DNA from 4 places in the Desulforhabdus amnigena genome. Region 4 is predicted to be linked to each of the others. Evidence: riboswitches for the same ligand, from Rfam matches in the RefSeq annotation. Region 4 holds a riboswitch; each other region holds the start of a gene.
What was found. Region 4 has a riboswitch for cobalamin ahead of QMG16_RS10155 (ABC transporter substrate-binding protein). Riboswitches for the same ligand answer to the same signal wherever they lie in the genome.
Positions count from the first base shown of each region.

Region 1 (4,804 bases), 910 kb from region 4:
GTCTGATGGCCAGACCTCCGATTTTCATCATCCCCATTCAATCCCGGTTCAGGCGATGCCGAAATACCGGGCTGCGACCTGCGCCGCGCACTGGGGGCCGCAAACGGCACAGCAATGGCCGCCGTCCCTGTTTGCGCCGTTCGCTTTCATCTTTTCGGGATCGATGGAAAGGCCGATTTGCCGGTCCAGGTTCAGGGCCACCCGGGCCCGGGCCATCTGCAGGTCCTTCGAGAGAGCCTGCCTGTTGCCTCTGGCCAGGTCCGCCGCGTGGGCGGCGATGCGGGCGGCGATGATCCCATCCCTGACATCCTGTTCCGTGGGCAGCCCGAGATGTTCCGCCGGTGTGACATTGCAGATGAAATCGGCACCGGCCGCACCGGCTATGGCGCCGCCGATGGCCGAAGTGATGTGATCGTATCCGGGGGCGATATCGGTGGCCAGTGTTCCCAGGACAAAATAGGGTGCGCCGTTGCACAAACGCTTCTGCAGCAGCATGGTTGCCCGGACATGGTGCATGGGGACATGCCCCGGTCCCTCCACCATGACCTGGACTCCGGCCGCATGAGCTCTCGCCACCAGCTCACCGCCAATGATCATCCCCTGCAGCTGCGCTCCATCGAGGGAATCCGCCGTCGCACCGGGCCGGATGGCGTCTCCCAGGCTCAATGTCACGTCGTAGCGCTTCAGGATCTCGAGCAACCGGTCAAATTGCTCATACAAGGGGTTTTCCTTATCGTTGTGCAGCATCCAGCCCGTGAGGAAAGCTCCACCCCGGCTGACCACGTCCGTGACCCGCCCGGTGGTCTTGAGGCGCTCGATGACCTCGAAGTTCAAAGCGGAGTGGATCGCCATGAAGTCCACACCTTCCGCCGCCTGCCTCTCGATGGCCGCGAACATATCGTCCGCCGTCATGGCCACCACGCTTCCCCGCTTTTCGATGGCCTCGATGGCGCACTGGTAGATGGGTACGCTTCCGACGGCAACCGTTGCCTGCGCCAGCGTCTGCCGCCGCACGCCGTCGATATCCCCGCCGGTGCTCAAATCCATCACGGCATCGGCCCCCGCATCCTGCGCGACGGCAAGCTTGCGGGCTTCCATCCGGATGTCGTCCCGATCGCTGGAGGTACCGATCAGGGTGTTCACTTTAACCCTCAAACCCTGTCCGATACCGCAGCAGGTGAATGCTTTTCGCCTGATGTTTTTGGGAATGACGATGCTCCCCGAAGCCACTCCAGCCTGTATAAACTCGATATCCACATTCTCCCTGTGAGCCACCATTTCCATTTCGGGAGTGATTCTGCCCGCACGGGCCGCCAGCACCTGAGTCATGGATTCATCCTTTCTCTCAGCAAGATCGTTCGGAAGTCCCTAAATACCGGGACACCACTTTCATCGCACAGTACTTTCCGCACATGGCGCAGGCAGAAGAAGATTCCTCGCTTCTCTGCCTTCTGAGCTCCCTGGCTCGCTCGGGATCTATGGCCAGGGCAAGCTGTGCTTCCCAGTCCAGCTCCTTCCTGGCCCGGGAGAGTCGCAGGTCCCACTGCGCGGCTCCTTCGAGCCCCCTGGCCAGGTCCGCGGCATGTGCGCCGATGCGTGCGGCGATCACCCCCTCGCGCACCTGGGCGACGTCGGGAATGCCGATGTGTTCGGCGGCCGTGACATAGCAGATGATGTCGGCTCCCGCCCATGCCGCTATCGCTCCCCCGATGGCGCCGTTGATGTGATCGTAGCCGGCGGCGATATCGGTCACCAAGGGACCGAAAACAAAGTAGGGCGCTCCCCTGCAGAGGCTTTTCTGAAGCGTCATGGTCGCCTCGATGTGGTTCAGGGGAACATGACCCGGCCCCTTTACCATGATCTGGACTCCCGCTTCCCTCGCCCGCCTCACGAGTTCTCCCAGGACGACCAGTTCGTGCACCTGAGCGCCGTCCAGGGAATCGGCCACACACCCGGGCCTCATGCCGTCGGCGAGACTGACCGTGACATCGTATTTCCGGGCTATTTCCAGGACACGGTCATAGTGCTCATAGAGCGGGTTTTCCCGCTGGTTGTGGATCATCCATCCGATGAGATGGGAACCGCCGTAGCTCACCAGGGGGTCTATCCTGCCTTCGTTTTTGGCCCGTTGCACGATGTCCATGGTCGTGCCGCAGTGCAGCGCCAGAAAGTCGACCCCATCTGCTGCCTGGCGCTCGATCACCTCAAAAAGATCCTCAACCGTCATGTGCACCGGGGACGTATGTTTTGCCGCCGCTTCCGCGATGGCCTGATAGAGGGGAAGCGTTCCCACGGGTGTGGGGGTGACCGCGAGGGTTTGGCGCCGCATGGCGTCGATATCTCCGCTGACGCTCAAATCCATGATGGAATCCGCACCGGCGTCAACGGCCGCCCTGATTTTTTCGACTTCGACACCAACGCTTGCACCGGATCCGTAAAGACCCACACTGGCGCTCACCTTGGTCCTCAGCCCTGCGCCTATCCCCAAGGGGATCATGCCGCTCCGCCGATTGTTTCGGGGTATGACCAGCGTGCCCTCTGCAACACCTTGCCTTACCCGTTCGGGAGAAATTCCCTCTTTTTCCGCCACCTGTTCCATTTCCGGCGTGATTTTTCCATTAAGAGCTTCACTCAACTGATTCATCAGATCCCTTTCCTGGTGTTGATTTTATTCATCAGGACCGGCACTTGGTTTACGCATGCACCATGCCGCCTTTCAGAACAAAAAAAAGTCCATGCCGATTACGGCATGGACTTTTCCATCATCCATGAACACCTTGTACCAACCCCCACGGGTTGTGTTCATACACTTTCAGGCAGGTCTCCTGGCTCCCGGATTAGAACGCCCGCGCCTCCCTTCCCGCCTGCCTTGCCAAAAACGGACGACCGACGGTGGATATGAGGTGGACTACCGGTTACAGTGGCGGGACCGCCCGGGATTTTCACCCGGTTCCCTATTCTCCCTTTCGGGCACCTGGAAAGTGCTCATCTCAATTTTTTGCGACCCTTTTTATTCATACCGCGAGATTTTGTCAAAAGAATTCTCACGGTAAAAGGGGGCAGGCCTTCTTGGACAAGCACTTTTTCTTTTTGATTTTGTCCTATGTCAAGGGCTGACCCCATATGCATTAACTCAAACCTTCCTTAGCCCTGAAGACAAAAATGTAATCTTCATCATTGATGTCTATAGCCAGGTCTCCACCTCGGGCGTGTGCGTAGGTAAGCCAACTGGGTTCGCCCCTGCCACAACATTCAACGGCGCTCGGAAAGTATGTCCCGCTTTTTCTGTCAAACCAGCTGAGCAGCATCGGATCGGAACTGTAAGTGTGAGCACGCTTGTAGGCAGCATCTCGGGCTCGTTCAAAAGAGAGGTCTTTTTCCTCGATGCGCAGGTGAATCGCCTTGTCAAACATTCCTGCTGTCGGCAGTTCACAGCTTTCCACGCAAATCACCTCCTTTTCACACCAGAGAGCATCCAGATTGTTCACATCTTTCTACTCTCTCACTACGAGGGCAAACATGACAATATGCGCAGTGTAAATCACACTCACGAACAGCATAAGGTCAGAACAGGGGTTAAAGAGCTCGTTTCAGAGAAATCACCCTTCATTCCAATCCTTGCTGCCATGCTTGCGGGTTCGTTTTCCAGCAGATAGCCTAGTGTCCGGATTTTTTCCTCCACAGGCAAGCCTGCATCTACTGCAATCCAGTCGCTTCCATCCTTATGAAAGCGCACCCCTTTCCTCATATCCAATCCCCGTGCTTCCACATATTTTACGTTACGGGATTGTGCAAGTTCACGAAGAGTTGTATAGTCAAGGGTGCTTGTTTTGCATCTTATCTTTTCCATTAGAAACATCACCCCTTTCTATTTCACTGAAAACCATCCTTCCGGTTTCGACTACAATAATAATCATTTGATTGGAAAGATGCCATCTCCGCGGGCCTCACTGCAATGGGATGGTTTTTCGAGAGCCGCTCACTTCCACGAAGCTTTTCTTTATGATGCCGGACAGTTGCCGGCTCTCCCTGACATCCGATGGTGCTCTATTTGTAGAGGTGCGCCAACCTGTCTTTGCCGTCCGGGAACATGGCCCCGTAAGGTTCGGTGTAACCCGTGTCCTTTACCGTCACGAACCGCATTCCCGAATTGTTCAGCAGGACCATCAAAGGATCGGCTTTGTGAGGGTCGAAGCCACCCGCTGCATCCAGGAGGTCTTCCTGCATTTCGAGCCGCTTCACCTTGCCGATGATGAGGACATATTCCTTTTCGATGTGCTGCCGAACCAGACTGCATTCCATCCATGCGAGGCAGCCTTCGATGCCGGGTGGTTTCACCGTTTTGGACGCTTTCGGAGTCAGCCCCGCCACCACAAATTCGTCTGTCTCAGGTGGATAGTGCTTTGCGGTAGGAATCACGTGCTTCACCATCTCCACGGGGGGAACATTCAAAACGAACTCTCCCGTCTTTCGAATATTGCGAAGTGTATCCCGTTTGTGCCATGAAGCCACACACACCAAGTCGGTCGGCCGCAGGATGGGCATGAGGTTGGAATAGGGAGCCACGTTTCTCACACCTTGCTCGTCTTGCGTGGAGATGAAGACCACAAGGCCCGGAAATGCGAATTCTCTCTTGTGCGGTGTCATTACCATTTCTTTACCTCTCTTGTCACATTAGAAAAAAAGCCGTGAGATCCGGCAAAACGGTGAAGCGATCCGCGACGATCAATGCAAGCCCGGCAGCAAACCAAAAGGCGCCCTTGGCCCAATCCTGCCTTTGTGCGTGAAACTCAAAGTCCCCCAC
Region 1 is NZ_BSDR01000001.1:3,279,288-3,284,091, forward strand. It holds gene bzaB (B12 lower ligand biosynthesis ThiC-like protein BzaB) at 49-1,329, opposite strand; gene thiC (phosphomethylpyrimidine synthase ThiC) at 1,346-2,644, opposite strand; cobalamin riboswitch at 2,799-2,994, opposite strand; gene QMG16_RS13985 (AF1514 family protein) at 3,129-3,443, opposite strand; gene QMG16_RS13990 (hypothetical protein) at 3,548-3,850, opposite strand; gene QMG16_RS13995 (flavin reductase family protein) at 4,048-4,647, opposite strand; gene cbiQ (cobalt ECF transporter T component CbiQ) at 4,670-4,804, opposite strand, start outside.
Region 1: linked by a shared signal. The riboswitch ahead of thiC (phosphomethylpyrimidine synthase ThiC) and the one ahead of QMG16_RS10155 (ABC transporter substrate-binding protein) in region 4 are both predicted to bind cobalamin.

Region 2 (4,804 bases), 570 kb from region 4:
GATAAACCCTATGAAATGCAGATTACGCAACTGCAGGTCAGCCGGTCTGTGCCTATCGGAAAAACGGTGAGGTTCGAGGCGCTCAATCCGGTTTTTGTGGTGAGTGTCTGGCCGAAGCCCATTTAGGGACTGTCCGGAAACCTCCCTCTATAAACAGATAGATTCGAGGAACTCTATGAAATATCCTATTCATTTTGTCGGAGCGGGTCCCGGCGACCCTGAGCTCATCACGGTCAAGGGGAAGAGGCTTTTGCAGGAAGCGGACTGCATCGTCTATGCGGGTTCTCTTGTTCCCGAGGCCTTGCTGCAGGATCGGAAACCGGGCGCCGCCATTCACAACAGCGCTTCCATGACCCTCCCGCAAACGCATGCACTCCTGCGGGAAGGGTATGAACGGGGCGAACGGGTGGTCCGCCTGCACACGGGAGACCCCGCCCTCTACGGGGCCATTCAGGAACAGATGGAACTCCTGGACCGGGATGGGATTCCTTACAGCGTGGTGCCGGGCGTGTCGGCCGTCTTCGCGGCGGCAGCGGCTCTCACCCAGGAGCTGACTCTGCCGGAAGTTTCTCAAACCCTGATCTTGACCCGTATGGCGGGTCGAACCCCCGTTCCCGAAGGGGAAGACCTTCGGTCGCTCGCGCAACATCGGGCGACCCTGGTGATCTATCTCAGTGTGCAGCAGATCGAAAAAGTGGTCTCCGAGGTCAGTCCCTGTTACGGCCCTGAGACTCCGGTGGTGGTTGCCTATCGATTGGGGTGGCCCGATGAGCTCATTGTGAAGGGTACCTTGGACGACATCGTTCAAAAGGTCAAAGCAAGCGGTATCGGCCGCCAGGCGATCATCATGGTGGGAGAGGTCTTCAATGCCCGCTCCGGGAAAGAATTGAAAAAATCCAAATTATACGACGAGTCCTTCGAACATGGATTTCGAAAAGCCCGGGTTTCCTCCTGAATCTTCCTCCATAGCCATTGTGGCTTTGACCCGCCACGGAGCCGACCTTGCGCTGCAGTTGCAGGGGAAGCTTCCCGGCAGCGCCTGTTATGTGCCGGTGCGGCATCAGTTTGCCCTGGCCATGGGGGCCGTGGGGTTTCAGCGAATGGCGGACCTGCTCAGGGAAATCTGGCCCAGGGTTTCCGCGCTGGTCTGCATCATGGCCACCGGCATAGTGGTCCGTCAGATCTCCCCCTATCTGCGCCATAAGAAGGAAGATCCCGCTGTGGTCGTGCTGGACGAGAGGGGAGAGTATGTCATCAGCCTGGTTTCCGGCCATTTGGGAGGAGCGAACCGCCTCACGAAAGAAGTCGCCCGCATTACCGGAGGACATGCGGTCATCACCACCGCTTCGGATGTTCAAGATAAGCCTGCTCTGGATCTGATGGCGCGGGCGGCGGGTCTCGAGATCGAAAACATTGAAATGCTCAGTCGGCTGGCGAGGGCTTTCCTGGAAGACGAACCCGTTTGGATCTACGATCCTGAAGGCCGGTTGAAGAGGGATTTGGCCAGCCAGGGGAACATCGACTGGCTGCATGAGGTCCTCTCTTCCCCCCCATCCCTCATGTCGACCCTGATGGAGAGAGTGGGCGTCTGGGTTTCGGAGGCCCTGGTTCCCGCGTTTCTGAAATGCCTGGTGCTGCGCCCCCGGAATCTGGTCGTCGGGATCGGGTGCAACCGGGGTACGCCGGCCCAGGAAATCATGGAATGGTTGCAAAGGGTCTTCGCCCGTGAAAAGCTCTCCCCACTCTCCATTAGAAATCTTGTGAGCGTCGATCTCAAATCCGATGAGGCGGGGATCATCGAAACGGCGGCAATGCTTCAGAGGCCTGTTCATTTTTATTCCCGCAAAGAGATCGAAAACATAACCGTGCCCAATCCATCCACTCAGGTGGCCAAGCACATAGGAGTTCAAAGCGTATGCGAAGCGACAGCTCTTCTGAGCGCCGGGAGCCAAACCCTCATTGTTCCCAAGCAGAAAACGTTCAATGTAACTCTCGCCATAGCACGGGTCGGCTATCCATTGTAAGCCTCGGGCCCGGCTACCGTTCCTATATGGTGCCCGAAGCTCTGGATGCCCTCCTTTCGGCGGAAGTGGTACTCGGCTATAAAACTTATCTGGGCTTGATCGAAGAATTGCTGGAAGGCAAAGAAGTCCTTTCCAGCGGAATGCGAAAGGAAGTGGACCGCTGCGGGCTCGCCATTGATCGTGCCCTCGAGGGACACCGCGTGGTGTTGGTATCGAGTGGTGATGCCGGGATTTATGGGATGGCGGGTTTGGTCTTCGACATTTGCCGTGAACGGAGCCTGCGCGTTTCGAGTCCTCCCCACCGCACCCCTTCAACAGAGCCGGCGGACCTTCGGGATGAGAAGGGGGAGGTTCCTCCGGATCTTTTTGTGGAAGTGATTCCGGGGGTGGCCGCCTTCAATGCGGCGGCTTCCATCCTTGGAGCCCCTCTCATGCACGATTTTGCGGTGGTCAGCCTGAGCGACCATCTCACCCCTTGGGAACTGATCGAAAAACGCTTGCAGGCGGCCGCATCCGCGGATTTCGTCATGGCCATTTACAATCCCAGGAGCAAAACGCGCCCCGATCTGCTGGAAAAAGCCCAGAAAGTGATCCTCCGCGAAAAGGCCCCCGAAACCCCCGTGGCCATCATTCGAAAGGCCATGCGCGGCGGGCAGTGGAAGTGCATCACGACTCTTGCCGAGATTCCCTTCGAGGAAGTGGACATGCAATCCATTCTCATCGTGGGAAACAGCAAAACCTACGTCTGGAACGGCTGGATGGTGACTCCCAGGGGATACTTGGACAAATATAACCTTTCGGAATGACGCAAGATAAGAATGCGCTGATTTTAGAGAGGTGTTTATTTGAATATTGACAAAAGTTTTCGGCTGTTATAGAGGTACCGGCTACGTGAAAATAAGTGAATCATCAGGTACCGCAAGGTTTAATAGGGAATCCCGTGAAATCCGGGAACGGTCCCGCCGCTGTAAACGGGGACGAAATCCGATAGAGCCACTGTTTTGCGCAAGCGAAATGGGAAGGCACAGAGAGTAGATTGATCCGTAAGTCAGAATACCTGCCTGATGATGTAGGGTCGATCGGTACGTGGTAATACCGGATGGACCGCTAAAGGACCAAGAGAACCAGGGTGCAATCCTTAGGGCCAAAAGCTCTAAGGATTTTTTTTTGGCTGAATTCCATTTCGGAGATGAATCGGTGACTGGGTGAACAGGCACCGGGACGCGAAGGAGTGCTTTTGAAAGACCTTGAGGAATAGGCATCAACGATAGAACCGTATAGCCACACTACAGTAAAATGCATCGGCTTAAGGGAAGGAAGTGGGAATCTTCCGCCGCCCCGCGACTGTGATCGGGACGAAAGCCGCAAGGATGTCACTGTCACGCCCAAGGCGTGATGGGAAGGCGCGGCGAATAGGATGAACGTGAGCCAGGAGACCTGAGTGGATGCATAAACCTTTCAACATTCCCCGAGGGGGGAAAGGAGGTTGTCTCAATGCGTTTTTCACTACTGAGGACATCGAAGCTCATCCTTGCACTGGTCGTTCTTTTTGCTGTTTTGGCGCACAATCCCTTGCCCTCCCAATCTCAAGAAGAAACCAAACAGGAAGAAACCAAACAGGAAACGACCGAAGGGAAAGAAGCGCAAGAGGCCGACGACACTTCCCGAAAGGAGGAAGCCAGCGTCGTAGCTACAGGAACCGCCAACCTGGAGCCTGTGGTCGTTACGGCGACAAGAGTCGAAACGCCGCTCTCGCAAGTGACGAAAAGCGTGAGCGTTGTGACCAGCGAAGAAAGAGACGCGCAGGAGGATTATTTTATTCCTGGTCTCCTTGACTACGAGCCGGGCGTTTATCTCCGGCGCCTTGGCGGAACGGGACAGTGGGCCCATCTGAACATCCGGGGCGTGCCGAGCCAATACATCCAGTTTCAGTACAATGGATTCCCCCTCAAGGACGAGGCAGACCCCCAGGGTGCGTTTACCTACTTCCTTGAGGATTTGTATTCGCCAAGCAATATGCAGCGGATCGAAATCCTCAAGGGCACACAGAGCACCCTGTACGGATCGCAAGCCATGGGCGGCGTCATCGACATCATTTCCGACAAATGGAAGCGCGGCACCGGAGCGGAAGTCCGCAGCGAATTCGGGGAGTATGGCACATTTATTGAGAATGGGCGATTCTACCATGGACAGGGCTCGTTTTATATTGATTTTAACCCGATCTATGTCACATCGGACGGTGAGAAATTCGGTGGAAAATACGGCTTCTGGTACGACAACCTCGGCTTCTCCGGCGGGGCTGGATTCCGCATCACTCCGGACATCACCCTCGAATTCACCTCCCTCTACTTCGATTCCGACCTCGCCTTGACGGAAACCACTCCCAGTCTGGATGCCAACGGCAAGCTCGTGACACAAACCGCCGATCCCGATCAACACCGGGAAGGCCTCTCAGCTCTGTACGGCCTCACAATGAACCATGCCGTTTCTAGCTGTTGGAACTATTCCATAAAAGGCTCCTACGCGGAAACCGAGCGCCATTACTTTTGGACGCCGACTGTGAACGGAAACCATTCCAACTACGACGGCTCCACGGGATACATCGAAACACAGCAAAACATCCAGGTCACCGATTGGCTCACCCTTATCAGTGGTCTCGATTTCAAGCAGGCCGATTACGACGGTCGTGAACCCAACAATCCCAGCAACGATGACTACAGCCCCGTGTATTACAAAGAAGACTGGTACAACTGGGACCTGTTCACCCAGGCGAGCCTCAA
Region 2 is NZ_BSDR01000001.1:2,938,025-2,942,828, reverse strand. It holds gene cbiE (precorrin-6y C5,15-methyltransferase (decarboxylating) subunit CbiE) at 1-126, shown strand, start outside; gene cobM (precorrin-4 C(11)-methyltransferase) at 176-955, shown strand; gene QMG16_RS12505 (cobalt-precorrin 5A hydrolase) at 924-2,024, shown strand; gene QMG16_RS12500 (precorrin-3B C(17)-methyltransferase) at 2,051-2,830, shown strand; cobalamin riboswitch at 2,919-3,103, shown strand; cobalamin riboswitch at 3,312-3,483, shown strand; gene QMG16_RS12495 (TonB-dependent receptor plug domain-containing protein) at 3,519-4,804, shown strand, end outside.
Region 2: linked by a shared signal. The riboswitch ahead of QMG16_RS12495 (TonB-dependent receptor plug domain-containing protein) and the one ahead of QMG16_RS10155 (ABC transporter substrate-binding protein) in region 4 are both predicted to bind cobalamin.

Region 3 (4,804 bases), 170 kb from region 4:
GTTTGCTCTGAAGGGCCTTGAAGTCCATGTTCGGCGCAGCCAGCGGAATTTCCTTCAGGTTGGGATACATGTTTGTGCCGACTTTTATATCTTTGCGGGTATCGATGTTCTTTGCCTTCCTAGCGGCCACGGCGGCCTGCGGCAGGCCTTCCAGGAGAGCCTGGGTCATACCGCCTGCGGCTTCCACATCCTGAAAAAGCTTCCACGCCTTGCGGGCCACGGAGTCTGCCAGCTTTTCGATGTACCAGGAGCCGCCGGCAGGATCGATGGGATGAACGAAATGCGCCTCCTCCTGCAAGATGATCTGCAGGTTGCGGGAAACACGTCGGGAAAACTCATCCGCCGGGCGGATGGGCTCATCGAAAGGACAAACATGCATACTGTCCACTCCTCCCATGGCGCCCGAGAAGGCTTCGGTAGTGTTGCGCAGCATGTTCACATAAGGATCACAAACAGTCTTGGTGTACGCCGAAGTTCGGGCATGAATCGTCATCTTTTGGGCTTCGGGGCTTCCGCCGAAAGCCTGGACAACCTGAGCCCACAAGAGGCGTGCAGCCCGGAGCTTGGCTATTTCCATGAAAAAATTGGGACCCAGGGAAAAGACGAAGCGCATGCATGGAGCGACATCGTCGACGGAGAGCCTCCTTTTGCTCAACTCGCGAAGGTATTCCACTCCCGTTGCAATGGCGTAGGCGAGCTCCTGGACGGCGCTTCCGCCCGCATCGTGATAGGGACTCCCATGCACCAGGATGGTTTGAAGATGGGGAGCATGTCCTTTGGACCAGGAAACAAGCGTGCTCATGGTATCGTAAGCGGTGGCAAAAGGAACCCGAAGCTTCCCTTCCGTGACCAGCTCGGCCAAAGGATCGGCGCCCACGCAGCATCGAATGTCAGCCAGAGAATCTCCCTGATGGCGAAGGTAGGCGGCAAGAAGCACCACCATGGGCAGAGCGACCGCCCCGGCATGGATCATGAGGGGTGTCGTGCGCAGGTCGATGCCTCGCAGGGCGGTACCGAGTTCATCCACCGTGGCGAGAGAAAGGCCGTTTTTTCCCACCCAGTCATTGTTGCTGTGGACATCGGGGTCAAGCCCCCTGCGGGACGACCGGTCAAGCACGAGCTTGAGAGCATTTTGCCCCCGAGCCAGGTCATGCCTGGCCACTTCATTGAATTCCTGGGGTGTGCTGCAATCGATTTCCTGGCAAATGTCCCAGGGCTTCAATACATAGCCTCCGGGCTCCGTCCCCCGGGCATATGCCGGATAGCTGGGAAGAGCCCCCATGTGGGGAAGGTCCTCCACGTCCTTGGCCCAATACATGGGCTGCAGGTCTATTTCTTCATAGGTTTTGGTGATCACCTTCTTTTCGAAGGGCGCCCCTTTGAGACTGGCCACCGCTTCCTGATACCAGGTTTCGTAAGTGGCCGGCTCGAATTCAGGGAAGAGCCTGGGGCTGTCGCATCCGCAGGTCTGATGAGCGTTCGCATTGAATTCGTCTGCCATGATTTGTTCGTCCTTAGTTTGAGAAAATGATGCGCTATGCTTGTGTTTTATTTACGTCGCGCCGGGCGGCCTGCTTGACGAAGCGGTAGACCTTCCCCTGGCCCATGTCGAGAACCACCGTGTCGCTTTCGAGCTCGATGGAGGCGGCTCCCAGCAATTCTCTGTAGTAGCGGCCGTCGTAAAAGCGGACGGAATGGGTGATACCTGGGTGAGCCCAATCATCGGGCAATCGAAAGACCTGAACATGGCTTGCCCGCCCCAGATGCATGTTCTCTCCATTGAGGGAGAGGACTGTGTGGTAGAAAGACATGTAACTTTCGGTGTTGGAAAGAAGGTTTAACATGTGAGCTCCTTGTTCATGGGTTTTTGATGGAAGAGCAAATTCGGACCATTGCGGAAGTTGGCTGGAAGCTTTTCTTCCAGAAGGTCCAAAAGGTACAGGGCCCTGGATCTCCCGATTTCAAGGGGCGAAACGGCATCCACGTACACGGATGGATCTCTGGCAGGCGTGGAGAAAGAATTTCCAGTGACCGGCATTGCTTCCGGGACGCATCGGGAGGACTTATCATAAGCACCGGAATCCAGTGGGGAAGCGTGAGCCCATAAGCAAGCACTATCGGAATGGACTCCGGCATAAATGGCAGACATCGAGACCCCACCGGTGCTTCCTTCAGGACGATTACCTGTTGAAATATCTGCGATATAAAGGCAGGAAACAGAAAGGACCGCAAGAACGCAGCACGACTTGAACCGAAGCGAGGTACACCGGCACATAAAACCTCCTTCCCCCCTCGGGGACAACAAATCAGGTTTTTCCGTCGCTCAGGCCTCCTGGCTGCCGTTCGCCCTACCGGCCGCGCCTTCCCATTCTCCATCCGAGAACAGTGGCTAACATGCGGCTTTCGTCCCGGTCACAGTCGCGGGGCGGCGGGAGATTCTCACTCCCTTCCCTGGTGCTGACAGATTCAATATCGGTTTGGCAATGAAGTGATTGGAAAAACTAAAGGATCATGCCTCGTTACATGCTGCACCTCCAGGCTGTTGATGTCCGGGCATCCGGAAGCCCCCGGCAGAGCCTCCGGATGGTCAAGAGATGAAAGTGTGTTGAGGAGGGGCCAAAGCCTTTCGTGAGCGAGACGAAAGGTGCTCAGCTTCAGCCAAAAAAAAATCCCCAGAGCAAAAAACGCTCTGAGGATTGCACCCTGATTTACTTGGTCCTTCAGTGAGCCACCACATATATCCACGTACGGACGACTCTTCATGCATCAGGCAGGTCTTCTGACTCCCGGATCGTCCTACTCTCCGAGCCTTCCCGTCTCAGCGGCGTGAAACAGTGGCATGTGCGGATTTCGTCTCCGTTTACAGCGGCGGGACCGTTCCCGATTTTCACGGGATTCCCTTTTAAGCGGCAATGCACCTGACAGCGATATTCGATTGTGGCAGAACAAGTAGCACGGTCTTTCACACCCTGTCAAGAAATAAAACGGGCCATGAAGGCAGTCGTTGGCCGCATGGAGATCCGGCGCCGATGGGCCCAATCCCTCATGGAACATTCAGCGAGAAACCTCCATGTCCGGCTTGCACAGGGCAATCCAAATGCTTTTTGAAGTATTCGACGGCCCCATCGCCGGTGCAATGGCAGGGAATGAGCGCAGCAATATCGTATTCCCTCAATGCTGCGGCCGTTCGTTTCAATCTGTCCATATCCGCATTCGATAGATGAAACCCTCCCATTAACACACGAATACGCCGCTCACCCGTTATATCTGCAATGCGACGCACCGTATTCACCAAACCTCCATGGCAGCATCCGACACAAATGACGAGACCTTCCTCTGTTTGGATCCAAAGGGCAAGATCGTCCTCGATGGGATCCGGACGCAATCCGATCGGGTCGAGAAAGAAAGGGCCGCCCGTATCTTCGAAATCAGTCTCTCTTGGAATGGGGCCGGTGATTCCAACCCGTTCGAGGGGAAATACAGGTTGTGCGATATAATGAATCTTCTCATCGGCCAAATTCATTACAGCGCTCATGGAATCGGCTGGCATCTGTATGGGCTTTGCAACTTTATCCCGAACACTGTAGCGTGGCAGGAACGCCGCCGAATGCAAATATACATGAGCGCAAGGAGCACATCCAAGTACGTAGGGGATGGCACCGGTATGATCATAGTGTCCATGGCTCAAAACCACGAGATCGGTCCGGCTCAAGTCCACGCCAAGCATCCTGGAGTTCACTGCCAGAGCATCTTTCTGGCCTGTATCAAAAAGAATTCTTTTGCCGTCAACCTCTATCCAGAAGGACAGACCATGTTCGGCAAGCAGTCCATCGGCAGACTTGTTGTCCACCAAAATTGTAATCTTAACCCGAGGCAAACTCATCGACTCTCCCCGTCCATGTAGGAAGCCATCGCAACTCTATTTTTCGCTCTTTTGCGGCTTTCCCATTTTCTTTAACTGTTCTTCCGTCAAAGGAGAACCAAATCCGACATACTGTATCTTCGGATCGGCTGGATTGGAAATCGGCGTCCATGTTCCGTTTTCATAATTTTGATATACACAACGGTACTGCACTCCTTTTACGACAGGAATCACCCCTTTCAGATTGAGTTCTTTTCCTCCTTCAAGCCAGGAAAGATCGATACCCCCCTTCAATGTTTTCTGGACAATTTCTGTTGCATGACATTCTTCACATTTGGTCCCCTCTTTCATCACCGAATGACTGAATTGAGGCGCAAATATGAGGAAAGTTTTATTTCCCGGGGCTACGAAAGATTGCATATTCGCCGACGTCACCTTTCCATTGTAGTTCATCAGAAATTTCCAGCCGGATACGGGAAGAGCTACCCTTTTGTTTTCTTTCATCATGGTCTCGAAGTGGCAACTGTTGCAGCTCACAACATGACGCACATGGCAGGCTTTACAGTCCAGCCTGTTTCCATGAACAGTGTGCGAGATGCTTTCCGGCCCCGATTCGTGGCACTGCTCACACGTCACGTCCATTGCTCCCGGCTCTTTCATTGACTTATACTCCATCCCATCGCCATGGATTTCACGTGCGGTGTGGCAATCCATACAGCCCATCCCGTTTGCAACGTGAACATCAGGAGTGTTCGATTCCTTATCGATCCTCATGATCATATGTGCCTCGCGAGCGTGGCAGCCCAGACACTTCTCCTGATCTTTTGCTGTAGCGACAGAATAGGTGGGTTTTCCCTTCACCTCCACCTTATGGCAGGCATCGCATGAAGCGACATGGCACTTATTGCATCCAGCTTCCGCGTAGGGAATACCCGTAATGGT
Region 3 is NZ_BSDR01000001.1:2,538,773-2,543,576, forward strand. It holds partial or broken gene QMG16_RS10805 (acyl-CoA mutase large subunit family protein) at 1-1,501, opposite strand, end outside; gene QMG16_RS10810 (hypothetical protein) at 1,536-1,844, opposite strand; gene QMG16_RS10815 (hypothetical protein) at 1,838-2,275, opposite strand; cobalamin riboswitch at 2,306-2,507, opposite strand; cobalamin riboswitch at 2,753-2,937, opposite strand; gene QMG16_RS10820 (MBL fold metallo-hydrolase) at 3,044-3,883, opposite strand; gene QMG16_RS10825 (cytochrome c3 family protein) at 3,920-4,804, opposite strand, start outside.
Region 3: linked by a shared signal. The riboswitch ahead of QMG16_RS10815 (hypothetical protein) and the one ahead of QMG16_RS10155 (ABC transporter substrate-binding protein) in region 4 are both predicted to bind cobalamin.

Region 4 (4,804 bases):
CGGGCTATAATCAAAAGGTACGCGAAGCCATCGACGCCGGAGAGCCGCTGGTTGATACTTTCTCCCCGGCTCAGGACGACCCTGCGCCGCTTTCGCCCCTCCCCTACATTGTGGTGGTGGTCGACGAACTCGCCGATCTGATGATGGTGTCGGGGAAAAAGATCGAGGAATTGATCGCCCGCCTGGCCCAGAAAGCGCGGGCCGCCGGCATCCATCTTATCCTTGCTACGCAGCGTCCTTCGGTCGATGTCATTACGGGGCTGATCAAGGCCAACATTCCGACCCGCATCGCTTTTCAGGTTTCGTCCAAGATCGACAGCCGCACCATTCTCGACCAGATGGGCGCGGAATGCCTGCTGGGACAGGGGGACATGCTCTACCTGCCGCCTGGCACCGGCTATCCGCAGCGCGTGCATGGCGCTTTTGTGGCGGACGATGAGGTGTATGCCGTGGCCGAACATCTGAAGCAGTTCGGCGAGCCACACTATGTGGATGGCGTACTCGATGGAATGGCGGATGCCGAGGATGGAGGAACGGAGGTGGATCGGTTCGGCGACGAGTCTGATCCGCTATACGATGATGCCGTCGCCTTCGTGATCAGCTCCCGCCGCGCATCGATCTCCGCCGTTCAGCGCCAGCTGCGGATCGGCTACAACCGCGCCGCCCGGCTTGTCGAGCAGATGGAGGCGTCCGGCCTGGTCAGTCCGATGGAAAGCAATGGCAGTCGGACGGTTTTGGTGCCGGCACGGCAAGAGTAATCCGGTATGGCCAATGCTTTCTCGGACCATTCACCAACGTCCCAGCTTGCGCCTGCGCAGAATTTAGAGATTGTCAGGCGCCAATAGCCGGATATTTTCAAAGACCAAAGGCCCTTCAGATCACCCTCGAACAGATGCAGACGGGAACCGAAGGGCATTTCTTTTTTCGGTTCCCGCCCAAAGATTCAACACGACAAATAAATGATCGTACCCACAGGATATATCCGGGAGGTATTTCTAGGGGACATCGAACGAATTTACCAACTGCTGCGTGGTTCCTTCCAATCGCTCAAGAATCAGGTGAGAGACCCTTTGCATCATTTCATAACCAAAAGAATGATCCTTCTTACAGAGATCCATGATGCATTTGCTATCGATCAAGATCGTCTGTGTCGGTTCCGTAGCTCTGGCCTGGAAGTGCCACTTGTAGGGCGGGAAAAGCCATGACCAGCCGACAACTCCCCCCCCTTCGATGGTGTAGATTGTCAATGGGGTTCGATTCGGCAGCGGGAGATCAATGGCAACCTTGCCGCTGCGAATGAGATAAAGCCGGTCAGCCTCTCCACCTTCCTCAAAAATGACACTTCCGGCCCCGAAGTCTTTTTCAGAAGCACAATTGGCAAGCTTTTCGATGTTTCCAATGTTGAGATCTTTAAAGAGGGGGTGTTCCAACATTTCTCGCAGAAGCTCCGTCATAACCTGTCTCCTCTTTGCAGTTGTGGAATAACTTCAGTCTTGTCTCAGGAATTCAAGGTCGTCCCTAAAATACTTTCCTAACTATTGTCTTACGATAATCGCTTAGAGATGAACGCGCAATGGCATGTGAAGCTGAAACAATGAACCAGGGAACTTTGTCGAGGTATTGTCCTGCCTGCTTTTCCATAAGGTACATGAATGATTGTTGACATATCTGACAGTATCTCGTATAGATGATGCCGTATAAACAATATGGATGTCAGGTGCCGCTTGGTTTAAAAGGGAATCCCGTGAAATTCGGGAACGGTCCCGCCGCTGTTACCGGGGACGAAATCCGTAGGAGCCACTGTCCGTTCAAAGCGGGATGGGAAGGTTCGGAGAGTAGAATGATCCGCAAGTCAGAAGACCTGCCTGATGTTGCTTTGGAAATCGGTGCGTGGAGATATCCGATGACCTGATCGAGGACTAAGTGAACCAGGGTGCAATCCTTAGAGTATTCAGCTCTAAGGATTTTTTTTTTGCCTTGCCGCGCTTGCAATGAACCGAAAACAAAAGGGAGGATTTCGAAATGCTGCAAAAATGGCTGTTTCTAATGGGCCTGCTCGTTTTCTTGAGTACTTTGAGTGTCAATGCCTTTGCCGGCCATGGGGAAAAGAGGGCTGAAAAGAAGGCGATTTTGCTGGTAGCCTTTGGAACAAGCGTACCCGAAGCCCAAAAGGCGTTTGACGTGATTGACGCTGAAGCCAGAAAACGCTTTCCGGGTGTTGAGATCCGATGGGCTTATACATCCGGTATCATTCGAGCCAAACTGGCCAAGCAGGGCAAGATCATGGATTCCCCCGAAGTGGCTCTGGCAAAGCTCATGAACGAAAATTACACCCATTGCGCCATCCTTTCCTTGCACACTATTCCCGGAATCGAGTTCCACGATCTCTACCAGAACGCTCATTGCTTCCAGGAGATGTCGGGAGGTTTTGAGAAAATACTAATCGCACGGCCCCTGCTTTCCTCCAAGGAAGACATGGAAAGAGCGGCAAAAGCCATGATCAAACATATTCCGGCCAGCAGAAAACCGGAAGAAGCGGTTCTTCTCATGGGCCACGGCAGTGAAAAGCATCCAGCCGACGCCTTGTACCTGGCAATGAACCAAATTTTTCAGGAACTCGATCCCAACGTGTTCGTAGGCACTGTGGAAGGGTACCCGGCCCTGGATGACCTTTTGCCGAAACTCACTGAACGAAAAGTGAAAAAGGTTTATCTCATGCCGTTTATGCTCGTAGCGGGTGATCATGCGCGAAACGACATGGCGGGAGACGAGCCGGACAGCTGGAAGTCGGTTCTCACCAAGAACGGCATCGCGAGCGAGGCCGTTTTGAAGGGCACGGCCGAATACCCTGAGATTGTCGAGATATGGCTGGATCATCTCGCTGCCGCTTTTGCTCATTTTTGAAAAGAGGGCTGCGATCCGCTCAAGGGAGTTGGCGGATTCCGGTATCTCGTTATTCACCACGGAGACACGGATGGCACGGAGAAAATTTTGGAATTCCTATGGAATTCCCCTGTGATCTCTGTGCCTTCGTGGTAAGAGGTACTAAAAACTCTAACAGCAAAAACTCATTGAACAAGTTGCATCGTTTCAAGGGAAGGAAGTGCAAATCTTCCGCCGCCCCGCGACTGTGATCGGGACGAAAACCGCATGGTGCCACTGTCATGCCCAGAAGCGTGATGGGAAGGCGCGGTGATTAGGATGAACGTGAGCCAGGAGACCTGAACGATGCCGGAACTTTTCACCGAATCCCCGAGGGGGGAAAAGGAAAGCCCCATCCATGTACGTTTTTCCTTCATCCTTTGCACGTATTGTTTTCTGCATCCTTTCGGCTTTTTTTCCTTTCATCTCCATCGCGACCTGTGCGGCGATGTTCATGGCCGAAAATACGCTCCCGCAACCTCCCCATCCTTCCGCGCCCATTGCGGAGCATGAAGCTCAAACGGAGCACGGGCAGGCTGACCTCTTTCCCGGCAAGGCGCGGATTCGATATGCCAAAGGCTTCACCATCGAATACCACAATACGTACAAAAAGATTCAGGTTCTCTCCCCCTGGCGTGACGCTCAAGTGACTTTCACCTACCTCCTCGTGCCGCACGGCCAAACGCCTCCGACAGCGCCTCCTGAAGCCGTGGTCGTCGAGGTCCCGGTGCGGCGGGCAGCTCTTACGAGCACAAGCTCCGTGCCGTTCTTCCCTATGCTTCAGATTGAACAGGCATTGGTGGGATTTTCCGGTTGTACACGTGTCACCACGCCCAAGGTGGTAGAAATGATCCAGCAGGGGCAGGTCACTGAAATCGGCTGCGGAAGCAACGGAATGGACAGAGAACTGAACATGGAGCAGCTCTTCGCTCTTCAGCCGGACATCGTTATAACCCACGGCACCGGCATTCCCCAGTTTGACAAACATCCCAAACTCATTGAAGCCGGCTTTCGAACGGTCATCGAAGCCTGTCACATGGAATCTACGCCACTGGGCCGCACCGAGTGGATAAAGTTCATTGCCGCTTTTTTCAACAAAGAGGCGGAAGCCGAGCGCCTCTTCGACGAGATAGCAATGCGCTATGAAGATCTGGCGGAAAAGATGGGGACGGTGACGGAACGGCCCACGGTATTGTACGGAATGGTCTACCGTGACTTATGGTATGTCGCCGGAGGCAAAAGCTACCACGCAAAATTCATGGCAGATGCGGGGGCGGACTACCTCTGGAGCGACGACACGTCGACGGGAGTCATGCCCATTGGCATGGAAACGGTCTTCGATCGCGCCAGGGATGCGGCATTCTGGCTGAATCCGGGGGCCTGCAGCTCATTGGAAGAACTGTCGGGAGCCGACGAGCGTTACGGTGCATTCCGGGCCTTTCGCACGGGCCATGTGTACAACAACAACGCCAAAATAGGGCCCGGAGGCGGCAACGATTTCTGGGAAACGGGGATGGCCCGGCCGGACCTCGTACTCGCCGATCTCATCAGCATTTTCCATCCGGATCGACTGCCTTCCCACCAGCGCATTTGGTACCGGCAGCTTCCACTCCACGCGGAGAAAGAAAACTGATGCGGAACATTCCCTCTTTTTTTTATGCCGACCCAGCACAAACCCTCTCCCGGAGCAGTACACTTCTCTGGGCGGGACTCATCACCACGCTGGCGGTCGTCTTCACACTGGAGCTCTCTCTGGGCTCGGTATTGATTCCCTTCAAGAGCGTCATTTCCATTCTGCTCGGGCATGAGGACGCTCCTGCCGGATGGCGAAACATCGTCCTGCTCTTCCGCCTGCCGCGAGCGGTCACTGCCGCTCTTGCGG
Region 4 is NZ_BSDR01000001.1:2,372,855-2,377,658, forward strand. It holds gene QMG16_RS10140 (DNA translocase FtsK) at 1-758, shown strand, start outside; gene QMG16_RS10145 (cyclic nucleotide-binding domain-containing protein) at 996-1,454, opposite strand; cobalamin riboswitch at 1,699-1,883, shown strand; gene QMG16_RS10150 (sirohydrochlorin cobaltochelatase) at 2,023-2,904, shown strand; cobalamin riboswitch at 3,071-3,243, shown strand; gene QMG16_RS10155 (ABC transporter substrate-binding protein) at 3,281-4,555, shown strand; gene QMG16_RS10160 (iron chelate uptake ABC transporter family permease subunit) at 4,555-4,804, shown strand, end outside.